2 regions of the uncultured Martelella sp. genome follow, and region 2 is predicted to be linked to the other one. Evidence: riboswitches for the same ligand, from Rfam matches in the RefSeq annotation. Region 2 holds a riboswitch; the other holds the start of a gene.
The links. A riboswitch is a leader RNA that binds a small molecule or an ion and turns the genes downstream of it on or off. The one in region 2 is predicted to bind thiamine pyrophosphate.
Positions count from the first base shown of each region.

Region 1: another riboswitch for thiamine pyrophosphate. It lies ahead of thiB (thiamine ABC transporter substrate binding subunit); the one in region 2 lies ahead of ACHZCU_RS05435 (ABC transporter permease).

Region 1 is NZ_CAXXFM010000001.1:1,529,820-1,537,480, forward strand. Features, by position in the region: gene mdoH (glucans biosynthesis glucosyltransferase MdoH) at 1-1,300, opposite strand, end outside; gene ACHZCU_RS07250 (glucan biosynthesis protein G) at 1,524-3,143, opposite strand; gene ACHZCU_RS07255 (peptidylprolyl isomerase) at 3,546-3,983, opposite strand; TPP riboswitch at 4,245-4,359, shown strand; gene thiB (thiamine ABC transporter substrate binding subunit) at 4,407-5,420, shown strand; gene thiP (thiamine/thiamine pyrophosphate ABC transporter permease) at 5,440-7,062, shown strand; gene ACHZCU_RS07270 (ATP-binding cassette domain-containing protein) at 7,076-7,661, shown strand, end outside.
Region 2 is NZ_CAXXFM010000001.1:1,130,385-1,138,045, reverse strand. Features, by position in the region: gene ACHZCU_RS05460 (pyruvate kinase) at 1-330, shown strand, start outside; gene prpB (methylisocitrate lyase) at 337-1,254, opposite strand; gene prpC (2-methylcitrate synthase) at 1,268-2,410, opposite strand; gene ACHZCU_RS05445 (MmgE/PrpD family protein) at 2,477-3,988, opposite strand; gene ACHZCU_RS05440 (sugar porter family MFS transporter) at 4,145-5,476, opposite strand; TPP riboswitch at 5,982-6,089, shown strand; gene ACHZCU_RS05435 (ABC transporter permease) at 6,156-6,911, shown strand; gene ACHZCU_RS05430 (ABC transporter substrate-binding protein) at 6,943-7,661, shown strand, end outside.

The DNA of each region.
Region 1 (7,661 bases), 400 kb from region 2:
GACGCGCTTCGCCGGTGACGCCGGAGCGCAGCGCGATCAGCAGTTTCGGCCCGATCAGAAGTCCGCCGACGCCGACAAGCAACGTGACGGCGAGTGCCGTTTCGGCGCGCGGAAAGATCGCCGGCAGATAGGGGCTAGGAAAATATTCAGGCGGCGGCGCGAAAAGCGGCGCGACAATCGAGGCGGCGATGAAGATCATCCACAGCGGCGAGCTGACATAGGCCATCACGCCCTGCACGAAGGTAAACCGGTTCCAGCCCTTCAGCCCCGGCCCATGGATGAGACGGATATGCTGGAGATTGCCCTGACACCAGCGCCGGTCACGCTTGGCGTAGTCGATCACGTTCTGCGGGCCTTCCTCGAAGGAGCCTTCCAGATCGGCGTCGACACGCACGATCCAGCCATTGCGCGCCAGAAGCGCGGCCTCGACATAGTCGTGACTGAGGATATGCCCGCCAAACGGCGGCGCACCGGTCAGCGCGGGCAAGCCACAGCTTTCGGCAAAGGCGGTGGTGCGCACCATGGCGTTATGGCCCCAGAACGGACCTTCCTGCCCCTGCATGCGGGCCAGCCCGCGGGTAAAAATCGGGGAAAACAGACCGGCGGAAAACTGAAGCGCGCGCGCAAACCACGACCGCGCGGCAACGATCTTCGGCAGCGTCTGCAACAGGCCAAGTCTCGGTTCGGCTTCCATGCGCCGCAGCATCTCGACGATGGTTTCGCCGTCCATCAGGCTGTCGGCATCGAGGATCAGCATGTAAGGGTAGCGCCCGCCGTGGCGGCGGACGAAATCGCCGATATTGCCGGCTTTCTTGCCGGAATTGTCCGTGCGGCGGCGGTAGAACACCTCAATCGGCGCAGGCACCTCGGCATGCAGCCGCAGGAACCATTCTTCCTCCTGCGCCGCAACGTCTGGATCGCGGGTATCCGACAGGATCGCGATATCGAACAGTTCGGCATGACCGGTCTTTTGCAGACTTTCGGCCATCGCGGCGGCGGAGGAAAAGGTCGCGCGCGGATCCTCGTTATAAACCGGGATCAGGATCGCGGTGCGCGCCGCGCGGCCGCTGTCGGAAAGCTGCGAGCGCGGCGGGATCTTGATCCGTGCGCCGATCAGCCCGCCAAGCGCCAGCGACGCGCCCCAGGCGATCCAGGCGGCAGTGGCTGCGCAAAGCGCAATCCGCACAAAATCGACCCAGTCCACGCCATCTGCGAAAAACACGTCCATGGCCAGCCGCGAGGCGAGCACCGCCACGAAGACTGCAAACAGAATGGAAATGGTTCGCCTGAGAGCCAGCATCATGCTTCCCTGAAATTGACGCCGGCACCAAAAGACCGTGCTGGCTTTTATCGACCGGAATTATCCTCTGGACCAGAAACGAACAGCACGCGGACGCTGCAGGACAGACACCGGTGACAGTATCGTCGCAATCAGACCCTGATGGCGGGGGCGTTCGATCAACTGGTCCGGCATTGGCAGCGGGGCTGTCGCCGGGAGAAACCGGGTAAAATCCTTGTTTCCGTCAGTCTGGTTGGTCATCGCCTTTTCTCCATTGATAAAGCCATACTTCACTCAAATCGCGGTTGCCGTCGGTCAGAGCAGCGAGCAGTTCGACCGGCGCATCGCCTGCCGGACGGACATCGATTGCAAGCCGCCAGACGTCTTCGCCCATGATTGCTGAAACCGTCGAATGAACAATCTCGCCATTGGTAACGTGGAGCCGCTCCTTAAGTTCCGACCCTGCGCCAAAATCTGCCAGCGGGCCGCCGGCAAAGTCGACCACGATCTTGCGGACATCATCGTCAGCCTGTGCGCCCGAGACGCCGCCTTCACCGCTTCTGATGTCGACCACGCGCGCAAGCCGCACCTGATCTTCCTCGATCGCACCCCATGTCAGGCGGTACGAATATTCGGCCGATTCTCCGGCCTTGGCCGGGGCTTCAGGCTGCCAGAAGCACACGACATTGTCGTTGACTTCCTTGTCGGTCGGGATTTCGACCAGCGAGATCGAACCCTTGCCCCAGGTGCCGAGCGGCTCGACGAGGAGCGAGGGCCGACGTTCGTAATGGGCTTCGGCGTCCTGATAGTCCTCGAATTCCCGATGGCGCTGGTAAAGCCCGAAGGCGCGCGGATCGGTTTCGGTGAAGAAGGAATTCGCAAGCTTCTTCGCGTTCTGCAGGTTGCGCCACAACTCTGTACCATCGGCACGCACGATCTTCAGCCCTTCGCTGTCGTGAACACGTTCCCGATAGTCGTCAAACGCATGATGGTTGGCCGGCCCGAACAGGAACATCGAAGTCATAGGTGCAACGCCGAGACGGGCGATATCGTTCCGGAAAAACAATCGCGCGGTCACATCCATGCGCGTATTCTTGCCGGGCGTGATCACGAACCGGTAGGCGCCGGTGACGCTCGGACCGTCGAGCGCGGCAAAAACGGTGATCTTTTCGCCTTCCGCAACGGGGCGAACGATGTAGAACGCGGAAAACCGCGGAAACTCCTCGCCCTGGTCCGTGGCGGTGTTGACCGCCAGGCCGCGGGCCGACAACCCGTAAAGATTGCCCTGACCGAGCGCACGGAAATAGGAAGAGCCCAGGAAGGAAATCAGCTCGTCGGAAACATCGGGCCGGTTCAGCGGATAGTTGATGCGGAAACCGGCAACGCCGGGAAATTCAGCATCCCTGAACTGCGCGATATCGAGCGGCGAGCGATAGATGAAGTCGTCGGCGGAAAACACCAGCTTTTCGGCATCGCCATTGGCGACTTCGTAAATCTCCACCGGCGTCTTGAACAGCCAGCCGAGCGAAAAGGCCTGAAGCTGGAAATTCGACTGGTCCCGCCAGATCGCCTTGTTGGGATCGTAGCGGATTGCCCGGTAATCATCATAGTGGAGCGAATTGAAGGGTTCGGCAACATCCTGCGGCGGTGCCTCATAGGGCTGCGCCGCCTTTTCCTTCATCCGGGCCGTCAGCGTATCGAAGGTAAACGCGTCGGGGGCCGGTGCCTGCGCTTCCACTTCCGCATTCTGATCCGGTACCTTGCCGGGTTCCACCGCGGCGCCTTGAGCAAATGCCTTGCTTCCCAAACCGGAGAAAGCCAGCGCTCCCGCGGCCGTTTGCGCCAGAAAAACTCGTCTCTTCATTCAAATTCCCGTCGGTTGAAAAGGGGAGGCCGAAAATGTTGCATTGCACCAAAACCGGCGCCGGAATTGCGTTTTTTGAATGTATTCGCTCTCGGGCAAGATCGCGCGAAAACCGTCTCGGCGGTAAGCGCAGACACTTCGGAAACGGCGCAAGCCCGTTTCGGTTCCACACTGACGCAAAAAACAGACATCGGTATCCATCCGGTCGCAAACAGGGTCTGCCCGGAGAGCCGGGCATCAAAAGGGGCTGGGACGCCATACAGCATTCCAGCCCCTTTTTTAGGGCAGCCATTCAACCAAAGAATGGCAAGATCATGGCAATACGCCTTTTTCGCGCCGCAATATCTACAAACTCACTGTCGAGCTGTCGGAATGGCTGCGCCAACAAAATATGCTTTCTTTTCAAGCCGCGTTGACGATTTCAACGAGCTCGACGGCGAAATTCAGATCCTGCCCGGCAAGCGGATGGTTGGCATCCACGGTTACCTGCTCTTCCTCGACCTTGGTCACGACCAGCGGCACGGTTTCACCGGTGGGCGTGCGCGCCTGAAGCTGCATGCCCGGTTCCACTTCAACCTCGGCCGGCATGGCCGACTTCGGCACGACCTGAACCTTCTGCGGATCATGCGGCCCATAGGCCTCTTCCGACGGCACCTGCACCTGGCGGCTGTCGCCGACATTCATACCGGCGATCTCGCGATCGAGCCCCGGGATGATCTGGCCGGCACCGACGGTAAACTCAAGCGGCTGACGGCCTTCGGAAGAATCGAAGGTCGAACCGTCATTGAGGGTTCCTGTATAGTGAATACGAACGGTGTCCCCGCTCTTGGCTTCTGTCATTGGTGTGCTCCTTCCTTTGAACACTGAGCGCATCGGCACAGCACCGGCTCAAACCGGCCTCAGGCCCAGGCGCCGTTTCTTTTTCCTGAGGCTCCGGCCTTCGACCGGAAAGCGCCCCAGAGGATGAGCCGACACACTTTCCTGCATGACGACTGGCGGGTACATCCGAAATACCGGATGCGCCTCTTACCTAGTCACTTTCACGTGTATTTTCAAATCCGTCCGGCCTTGAATTCCACGGAAGCCCGCGATAGGTGTTGAAAAGCTCTAACGGGGTGCGGAACGCGGCTTCGACGTCGTCCGCTGAGAGGTGAAGAACCAACCCGAGGAACCTGATCCGGTTAACACCGGCGGAGGGATTAGACGCGTGAACGATCCGACGCCCTTTTCCCATGTTGATTGAGACACCACGAAGGAGGCGTCATGCCCGGCCATCATCTTTCGATTTCGATTGCAGCGCTGGCGCTGCTGGCTGCAGGCGGCGCGCTGGCTGAAGACGGCAAGGTGCTGACCGTCTATACCTATGAAAGCTTCAACACCGAATGGGGCCCGGGCCCGCTGGTCAAGCAGGCTTTCGAGGCCGAATGCGGCTGCACCGTCAAATTCGTCGGCGCGGAAGATGGCGTTGCCCTGCTCAACCGGCTGAAGCTCGAGGGCCGTTCAAGCCCCGCAGACATCGTGCTCGGCCTCGACAATAATCTGATCCACGAGGCAAAGGAGACGGGGCTTTTTGCCGCCTCCGGCGTTTCCACCGACAATCTCGACATCCCCGGCGGGTTTGAAGACGACATTTTCGTCCCTTTCGACTACGGCTATTTCGACATCGTCTACGACAGCGAGAGCATCGCATCTCCGCCGACCACGCTTGACGAACTGGTCAACGGACCGGCTGACGAAAAGATCGTGATCGAGGACCCGCGCACATCGACGCCGGGCCTTGGCATGCTGCTGTGGATGAAATCCGTCTATGGCGACGAGGCGGCGGCAAAGTGGGAAGCGCTTTCGGACCGCATTCTGACGGTCGCGCCCGGATGGTCGGAAGCCTACGGCCTGTTCACCAGCGGCGAGGCGCCGATGGTGCTTTCCTACACCACCTCGCCGGCCTATCACCAGATTGCCGAGGAAACCGACCGCTACAAGGCCGCAGACTTCGAGGACGGGCTCTATATCCAGATCGAGGTGGCTGGCATGACGACGATGGCGGACGATCCGGCGCTGGCCAGATCCTTCCTCGCATTCATGCTTACGCCCGGCTTTCAGGATGCAATCCCGACCCACAACTGGATGATGCCGGCTGCCGCAACCTCCGAGCCGCTACCGGATGCCTTCCAGAATGCCGTCACGCCGGACAGGACGCTGCAATTCGCCCCGGATGTCGTGGCTGAAAACCGGCAGGCCTGGATCGACGAATGGCTGAACGCGATGAGCGCGCGGTGAGCGCTGCGGGACGACGGTTTTGTATCTGACCACGGCAGAGTTTCGCCGGAGCCTTTCCGCCGGCATCATGTCCCTTGCGGGCGTTATCGGCTTCATTGCCGTGGCGGTGGCCGCCCTTTCCGGCTTCGGGCGGATTGGCGATGCGGTCTCGGTCATGAACGAGCCCTATGTCTGGCGCATTCTGCGTTTCACGCTCTATCAGGCCTTCCTGTCCACCGTGCTGTCCGTGGCGCTTGCCATTCCCGTTGCCCGTGCGATGGCGCGGCGGCCGCATTTTTTCGGCCGGATATGGATTGTCCGGCTGATGGCCGTGCCGCTGGGACTGCCGGTGCTGATCGGTGCGCTCGGCATTATCGGCATATGGGGACGGCAGGGCCTTTTCAACGATGCGCTGGCTTTTGCGGACTTTGGCCGCCCGCTGCAGATCTACGGCCTGCAGGGCATCCTGATTGCCCATGTCTATTTCAACCTGCCGCTGGCCGCCCGCCTGTTTCTGGCAGGCATCGAGCGCGTGCCGCAGGAATATTTCAAGACCGCCGCAATGCTGTCGATGCCGCAACGCAGCATCTTTCGCTTCATCGAATGGCCGGTGATCGCGCCGCTGATCCCGGGCGTTGCCGGACTGGTCTTCATGCTGTGCGCCACCTCTTTCACGCTGGTGCTGATATTGGGCGGCGGGCCGGCGGCGACCACGATCGAGGTCGCGATCTATCAGGCGCTTCGCTTCGATTTCAATCCCGCACGCGCCGTCGCCCTTTCCGGCATGCAGATTGCCGTAACGGCACTGGTGCTTGCCGCCCTTGCCCTTTTTCCGAAGGCGAAAGACCCGGGCGCCAGCGCCAGCAGCGATGTCAGCCGGCGCCCCGACGGCGACCACCGCCTTTCGCGCGGCATCGATGCCGGGTTGATTGCAGTGTTTCTGGTCTGGCTCGCCCTGCCGCTGGCGATGATCGTGGTGAAGGGCGCGGGCGCAGACCTGCCCGGGCTCTTGCGCGAACCCGCCTTCCTCAGGGCCACGGCCACCAGTCTCGCCATTGCGTTTTCGGCGGCTCTGGTTTCGCTCGCCCTGGCGCTTTCCTTCATCGCCGCCACCGGCGCAATCGAAACGCTGCGCGCGCCCGGCGCGCTTGAACGCGGCCTTGCCGGATCGATGTCGGCCATGGGGTCGCTGGTACTGCTGGTGCCGCCGATCGTGCTTGGCACCGGCTGGTTCCTGCTGCTGCGCCCGTTCGGGCTGACCGATGCCGCCGCGCCGGCAATCGTCGCCAGCATCAATGCGCTGATGGCCCTGCCCTTCGTGCTGCGCGTGCTCCGGCCGGCTGTTGCCGTCCACCGCGCCCGCACCGCCCGGCTCTCGGCCAGCCTCGGCCTTGACGGCTTTGCCCGATTGCGGATCGTCGACTGGCCGGGCCTGAGAAAACCAACACTGACGGCGCTGTCCTTCGCCATGGCATTGTCGCTCGGCGATCTGGGCGCTGTTGCCCTTTTCGGCGGCGATCAGCTCACCACCCTGCCCTGGTTGCTCTACAGCCGCCTTGGCAGCTATCGCACGGAGGATGCCAACGGGCTGGCGCTGATCCTCGGCGCGCTCTGCCTTGTCCTGATGATTGCCGGCACCCGCGCGCCGGCGGCGAAAAACTGAGAAAGGCGCCGATGTGTCAAAAGCCCCCGGCATCACCCTGGAAGACGCAGCGCTGAAACTCGGCGGCAAGGATTTCCTGTTCAACGGCACGATTGCCGGCGGCAGCGTGACGGCGGTAACCGGCCGTTCCGGCTCCGGCAAGACCACGCTTTTGAACCTGATTGCCGGCTTCGAAAAGCCCGACAGCGGCCGCGTGCTGATCGGCGGGCAGGTGATGAACGATCTTCATGTCGCAAACCGTCCGGTCACGGTCGTGTTTCAGGAAAACAATCTTTTCGCCCACCTCGATATCTTCACCAATACCGGGCTCGGCGTGGACCCGGGCCTCAGGCTCGACGAAAACGGTCGGCAGCGAATCAGCGAGGCCCTTGCGCGCGTCGGTCTTGCGGGTTTTGAAAAACGCATGCCCGCCTCGCTTTCCGGCGGCGAGCGCCAGCGGGCGGCCTTTGCCCGGGCACTGGTGCGCAATCGCCCGATCCTGCTGCTGGATGAACCCTTTGCCGCGCTCGATCCTGAAATGCGCGGGGAAATGGGTACACTTCTGCTTGAACTGCATGCAGAAACCGGCAATACCGTGATGATCGTCTCGCATGAGCCGG
Region 2 (7,661 bases):
TTTGCCGTGATGATCGCCCGCGGCGACCTGGCCGCCGAAATCGGCTTCGAGCGACTGGCGGAAATGCAGGAGGAGATCCTGTGGATCTGCGAGGCGGCCGGCGTGCCGGTGATCTGGGCGACGCAGGTTCTCGAAAATCTGGTCAAGACCGGCGTTCCCTCGCGCGGCGAAATGACCGATGCGGCAATGGGCGTGCGCGCCGAATGCGTGATGCTGAACAAGGGCGATGCCGTCTGCGAGGGCGTTTCCACCCTCGACACGCTGCTCGCCCGCATGGACGAGCACATGTTCAAGAAGACCCCCGAATTAAGGGCGCTGAAGAGCTGGTAGCTCTGTCTATCCCTTGTCCAGCGTCGGCAGAACGGTGGCGACGATCGAGGCGTCGAGGGATTCGTAGGCCGCAAGGTCGATGGTCTCGTAAAGCTCGGCGCGGGTCTGCATGTCGTCCAGCATGGCCTTGGTGGAGCCGGTCTGTTTCAGCGTTGCATAAAGCCGCTCCTGCGCCTTGTTGGCGACCCGGAGCGAAGATACCGGGAAGATCACCATGCGGTAGCCCATCGCTTCGAACTCGGAGGCCGTCATATAGGGCGTGCGGCCGAATTCGGTCATGTTGGCCAGAAGCGGCACGCCCTCCATGCGGGCGGCGAATTCGCGGAACATGTCGACCGTATTCAGCGCTTCGGGGAAAATCGCATCGGCGCCGGCTTCCATGAACAGTTTTGCGCGCGCCACGGCGCCATCAATCCCCTCGCTGGCGGCCGCATCGGTGCGGGCGACGATGTAGAGGTGGCGGCGGGCTTTCGCGGCGGCGGCGATCTTGGCGGCCATGTCATGCGGATCGGCGAGCTTCTTGTCGTTGAGATGGCCGCATTTCTTCGGCAGCAACTGGTCTTCGATGTGCACGCCGGCCGCGCCTGCATCCTCGAAGGTGCGCACCATATGCATCACATTCAGCGCCTCGCCATAACCCGTATCGCCGTCGACCAGCAGCGGCAGGCCGCTGGCGCGGGCAATCTGGCGGATGAAGAAGGCGACCTCGTCGACCGTGATCATGCCGAGATCGGGAAGGCCCATGGAGGCCGTCATCGCCGCGCCGGAAAGGTAGAGCGCATCAAAGCCGGCCTTCTTTGCCTGCAATGCGGCCATGCCGTTGTGCACGCCGGGCATGGTAACGATGCCGCCCGCTTCCACCTGTCGGCGCAGGCGAAGCCCGGCGGGTTCTTGCGGAAGGTCTGCGGAAATCAGATAGGGCATGGGAGATATCCTGTCAGTTGCGGTCTGCCATCGGCACGAAGGGGCGATTGTCGGGGCCGATGTAATTGGCGGCAGGGCGGATGATCTTGCCGTCCTCGCGCTGTTCGATGATATGGGCCGCCCAGCCCGCCATGCGGGCAATCACGAACAGCGGCGTAAACATCGCCGTCGGCACGCCCATCATGTGGTAGGAGACGGCCGAGAACCAGTCGAGATTGGGAAACATGCTGCGCGCATCGGCCATGGTGGTCTCGATCTGGTCGGCGATTTCGAACATCTTCATCGCGCCGGCCTCTTCGGAGAGCTTGTGCGCGACCTCTTTGATCACCTTGTGGCGCGGGTCAGCGACCGTATAGACCGGATGGCCGAAGCCGATGATCACCTGTTTCTGTGCCACCCGCTCGCGGATATCGGCATCGGCCTCTTCCGGCGTGTCGTAGCGTTTCTGGATCTCGAAGGCGAATTCGTTGGCGCCGCCATGTTTCGGCCCGCGCAGCGCGCCGATCGCGCCGCAGACGGCGGAATAGAAATCGGTGCCGGTGCCGGTGATCGAGCGGGCGGTGAAGGTCGAGGCGTTGAATTCGTGCTCGGCATAGAGAATGAGCGAGGTATGCATCGCCCGGACATGGCTTTCGCCGGGCGACTTGCCGTGCAGCAGATGCAGGAAATGCCCGCCGATGGAGCTGTCATCGGTCTCCACATCGATCCGCCTGCCGTTATGGGAGAAGTGATACCAGTAGAGCAGCATCGAGCCGAGCGAGGCGATCAGCCGGTCGGCAATGTCGCGGGCACCCGCCTTGTTGTGGTCGTCAGCCTCCGGCAACACGCAGCCCAGCACCGAAGCGCCGGTGCGCATCACATCCATCGGATGGGTGGCGGCGGGCAGTTCCTCCAGCGCGCCGCGCACGGCTGCCGGCAGGCCGCGAAGTGCGGCAAGCTTTTCCTTGTAGGCGGCAAGGGCGGCCCCGGTCGGCAGCGTGCCATAGATCAGCAGATAGGCGATTTCCTCGAAGTCGCAGGTGTCGGCAATGTCGAGAATATCGTAGCCGCGATAATGCAGGTCGTTGCCGCTCTGGCCGACCGAACACAGCGCGGTATTGCCGGCGACAACGCCCGAAAGCGCCACGGATTTCTTCGGTTTCCTTGCGTCCGTCATGATCTCTCCTCCCGATCACGCGCCGCCCGTCCCGCCCTCCTCAAGGCCAGATAGGCGGCATCTGTCTCATCTCCAGTCGAATATGCCCGTCCTTGCCGGCGCACCCAGCCTGTCCGGCGACACGGTGAAATTCAGCCCGACAAGGTCGTCGGGCGCAAGCGACATCAGCCGCTCGACGGTTGCCAGGAACCGGTCCTGTTCGTCTGCCGCAATCACCCCGTCGGCCAGCATCCGGAACTTTTTCACATAGTCGGGCCGCGCAAACGGGCGGCTTCCCAGCGGATGGGCGTCGGCGACGGCCAGCTGATCCTCGATGATCCGGCCGTCCTCCATGGTGACGATCACATGGCCGCCGAAGGCCTTTTCCGCCGGGTCGTGGCTGTGATAGCGCCGTGTCCATTCCGGGTTTTCCGCCGTGGTGATCTTGTGCCACAGCGCCACGGTCTCGGGCCGTTTGGCGCGCTCCGGCGCATAGGAGCGCTCATGGTGCCAGCCGCCGTCCTCAAGCGCGACGGCGAAGATATACATGATCGAATGGTCGAGCGTTTCGCGGCTGGCGTCCGGGTCCATTTTCTGCGGGTCGTTGGCGCCGGTGCCGATCACATAATGGGTGTGGTGGCTGGTTTCGATCAGGATCGATTTCACCTTTGTGAGATCGCCGATCTTCGGGCCCATGCGGCGGGCAAGGTCGATCAGCGCCTGGCTTTGATATTCGGCCGAATGTTCCTTGGTGTAGGTGTCCATGATGGCACGCTTGGCCTCGCCCTTTTCCGGCAGCGGCACGATATATTCAGCGCCCGGGCCGGAGAGGAGGTAGGCGATAAAGCCGTCCTCGCCCTCCCAGGCCGGAGACGGTGCGCCTTCGCCGCGCATCACCCGGTCGACGGCCTCGACTGCCATCTTGCCAGCAAAGGCCGGGGCATAGGCCTTCCAGCTCGAAATCTCGCCCTTGCGCGATTGCCGCGTCGTGGTCGTCACATGCAGCGCCTGCTGCACGGCCTGATAGATGGTCTCTGTATCGAGCCCGAGCGCGGTGCCGATGCCGGCCGCCGCCGACGGACCCAGATGGGCGATATGGTCGATCTTGTGTTCGTGCAGGCAGATGCCCTTGACCAGATCGACCTGGATTTCATAGCCGGTGGCAATGCCGCGCACCAGGGCCTCGCCGGAAAGCCCGCAATGCTGGGCAACCGCCAGAACCGGGGGAATATTGTCGCCGGGGTGGGAATAGTCGGCGGCCAGAAACGTGTCGTGATAGTCGAGTTCGCGCACGGCCACGCCATTGGCCCAGGCCGCCCATTCCGGCGAAAACCGGGTGTCGGCGGCAAGGCCGAAGATCGTGGCGCCGGGCGAAAACGGATGGGCGGTTGCCTGCGCCCTTGCGCTGACGGCCGGACGGCGGGCGATGGAGGCGGCGGCCACGGCGGCATTGTCGATGATCCGGTTGCCGATCATCTCCACCACATCATCATCAAGCGCCACGGGATCGGCCGCAACGGTTGCGATCTTCCAGGCCAGCTGGTCTTCGCGTTTCAGGTTTTCCGATGATTTGTGGGTGCGCACCGTGTGCTCGTGCATGACATCTCCTCCCGCTTAATGCCACCGCCGTTTTGTTCCAATAGGCGTCAATTGTCCATTGGCGGCAATGCAGCCATTAGTCTTAGGCATTTTGGCGGTCTCACGCAAAACGGCCCGCTTGCGGCGGGCCGTTTATCATCGTGCGGTGCGGGCAGATCAGCCTGCGGCAACGGTGCGTTGCTCGATTTCCTCCAGCGTGACGCCCTTGGTCTCCGGCGCTACCGCAATGGCATAGAAAATGCCGATCACGCAGAAACCGGTGAAGATCGCGAAGGTCCCGACAATGCCGATGCCCGCCAGAAGCTCGGGGAAGAGCAGGGCGACGACGAAGTTGAAGAACCAGTTGGCGACAGAGGCCAGCGCCATGCCGCGCGGACGCAGCCTCAAGGGAAACAGCTCCGCCATGTAAAGCCACGGCAGCGGGCCGAGGCTGACGGCAAAGAAGGCGATGAAGGCGAAGATCCCGATCATTGCCAGATAAGGCGTCGCGGCGATGTTGATCATGGTTGCAACCGTCACCAGCGCCATGGCCGCGGATGTTCCGATAAAGCCCATGATCAGCAATTTGCGCCGTCCCATGGATTCAACGAGATACATGGCGACGACCGTCAGCGCGACATTGACAACGCCGATGCCGACGGTCGCCAGAAGATCGGTCGTGGTGCCGGAAAAGCCGGCATTCTTGAAAATTTCCGGGGCGTAATAAATGATCGCATTGATGCCGGAGAGCTGCTGAAGCACGAACACGATCATCGCGAAACTGGTAATCGGCAGAATGCCCTTTTTCAGAAATGTGCTCCAGGATGGCTTTGCTTCCTCGTCCTTCGCGCTTTCCTTGATTTCGGCGATGATCCCGTCAATCTCGGCGTCGGAGGATTCCGGCTGCAGTTTGGCGATGATGTCGCGTGCCTTGTCGGCGTTGGAATTCAGCGTCAGCCAGCGCGGGGTCTCCGGCGAAAGCAGAATGCCGACGAGGGCAATGATCGACGGGAAAACGCCGACGCCGATCATCCAGCGCCAGTCGCCGGAACCACCGAAGGCTGCATCCGACATGTAGGAGACCATGATGCCGATGGTGATCATCAGCTGGAAGGCGGAGACGATGGTGCCGCGAATGCGCGCCGGCGCCACTTCCGCCAGAAACATCGGGGCCGTCATGGCCGATGCGCCGATGCCGACGCCGATCAGAAGGCGCGCCAGCGTCAGGATGTACTGGTTGAAGGCAAGCGCCGAAATCAGCGAGCCGACCAGAAAGATCACGGCGCCGAGGATCAGCATCGGCTTTCGCCCGTAGCGATCGGTGGTGACCATGGCGACGATCGTGCCGCCAACCGCGCCGAGCGGAACGGCGGATGTGATCACCCCTTCCATGAAGGGCGTGATGGTGAAATCCTGTTTGATGAACGGCAATGCGCCGGAGATCACGCCCTGGTCAAAACCGAAGAGCATGCCGAACAGTGCCGCCACGATGACGATGGCGATAAGCATTGGTTTCCTCCGCATTCCAAAGGCGTTGCCGGGTTTCCGGGACGCCGTTCAGCTTTCTTCCTTCACCGAACCCTTATACCAAGAGTCAATGATTAGAACGCATATGACCGGAGCGATTTTGAAAGCCGGCTAGGCGAAAACCGCAGTCGTAGCCATAGCTACGGCGAGGATTTTCAACGACGCGGGCTTTCAAAAGCGCCCGGCCCTGAAAGGGTGCGGCTGGAATGGCCACCGAGGGCGTCAAAATCCTCGCGCGATGCTTGAGCATCGCTCTGCGGTATTTTCCTACTCGGACGACCATTCCAGCGCGCATCATATGAGTCCTAATCATTAACTCTTGGTATTAGTCTGTTTTTGTGAACGGTAGCTGAAAATTTTGCTTTTCGCCAATCTTTAGGGCAACTTTAGGATGTAATACGTGTAATTAACTCAATTCGGTTGATTTCCTGTCGCCGAAGCATTTGTCGGCGCCCCTTGACCGGGCCGGCCGACGTGGTCATAGATATGCCCATCCGAGGGGTGCGATCTTCGTGGAAGATGCTGAGATGGCGTTTGCCGAACCCTTGAACCTGATCCGGGTCATGCCGGCGTAGGAACGGAGTTTGGTGTTGAGCGACACGCCCAGAATATCAGCCTGTTTTGTTACGTCCGCTGCCCGGCTGTACCGGGGAGAGGGGTGTTGAAGCAGAGCCTTTATGCGGTTTTCCGATTTTGTCTGGTGGTTTGCGCCCTGATCCTGCTCTGGCAGGCGGTGGTCATGGTGTTCGAGCTGCCGCGCTATATCCTGCCCGCCCCGCTTTCCGTCGCGGTCAGGCTGTGGAGCGGACACGCCTATCTGTTTGCCGAAGCGCTGGTCACGCTGCGTGAGATCATCGCAGGCTTTGCCGCCGGTGCGTTGTTCGGCGCCGGTGCGGCCTTTCTGCTTGCGGGCTTTCCCCGTTTCGGCCGGCTGGTCTGGCCTGCGCTGGTGGTGCTGCAATCCTTCCCCGTGTTCGTCATCGCGCCCATGCTGGTGCTCTGGTTCGGCTTCGGCATCGCGTCCAAGGTGGTGATGACGACGATCATCGTGTTCTTTCCGGTCGCCTCCAATTTTGCCGACGGCCTTGCCCGTACCGACAGCGCCATCGTCAAGGCCGCGCATCTCGATGGCGCCGGCCACTGGCAACTTCTCGTCCTCATCAGGCTTCCGCTGGCCATGCCGCAGCTATTCTCCGGCCTGCGCATTGCCGCACCGCTTGCGCCGCTGGGCGCGGTCGTCGGCGAATGGGTTGGCGCTGCCGGCGGTCTCGGCTTCGTCATGGTGCAGGCCAATGCCCGCATGCAGGGCGAGACTGTGTTTGCGGCCATGCTGATCCTGGCGCTGGAAGCCGTTCTGTTTCGAAAGGCGGTGGATCTCGCCGCTCCCTTTTTCACCCGCTGGTCGCCACAGCCATGAGCGGCCGGTCTGTCCTGACAAGGAGGAATGAATGCTCAAGAAACTGACCCTGATTGCCGCGCTGACATTGTTGCCCGGCATGGCCGCTGCCAATGACAAGCTCGATGTCATTCTCGAATGGTATGTGAACCCGGACCACGCGCCGCTGGTGGTCGCCCAGCAGCAGGGCTATTTCGAAGACGAAGAACTGGATGTGACGCTGGTGCCGCCGGCCGATCCGTCCATGGTGCCACGCATGGTTGCCGCCGGGCGCGCCGATATCGGCGTTCACTACCAGCCGAACCTCTATCTCGACCACGCCGCAGGCATCGACATCAAGCGTTTCGGCACGCTGGTGTCCACGCCGCTCAACACGCTGACGGTGATGGCGGATGGTCCGGTGCAGTCGCTTTCCGATCTGAAGGGCAGGAAAATCGGCTTTTCCGTCGCCGGGATCGAGGAGACGGTCGTCTCCGCCATGCTTGAAAGTACCGGCCTGTCGCGGGATGACATCACCCTGGTCAATGTCAATTTCGCGCTCACCCAGTCGCTTCTTTCCGGCCAGGTCGATGCCACGATCGGCGCGTTCCGCAATTTCGAGCTGACCCAGATGGCCATCGAAGGCGAGGAGGGACGAGCCTTTTTCCCGGAAGAAGACGGCGTTCCGGTCTATGACGAGCTGATCTATGTGACCCGCAGCGAACTGCTCGAAGATGACCGCCTGCCGCGTTTTCTCGATGCTGTTGAACGCGCGACAATCTTCATCACCAA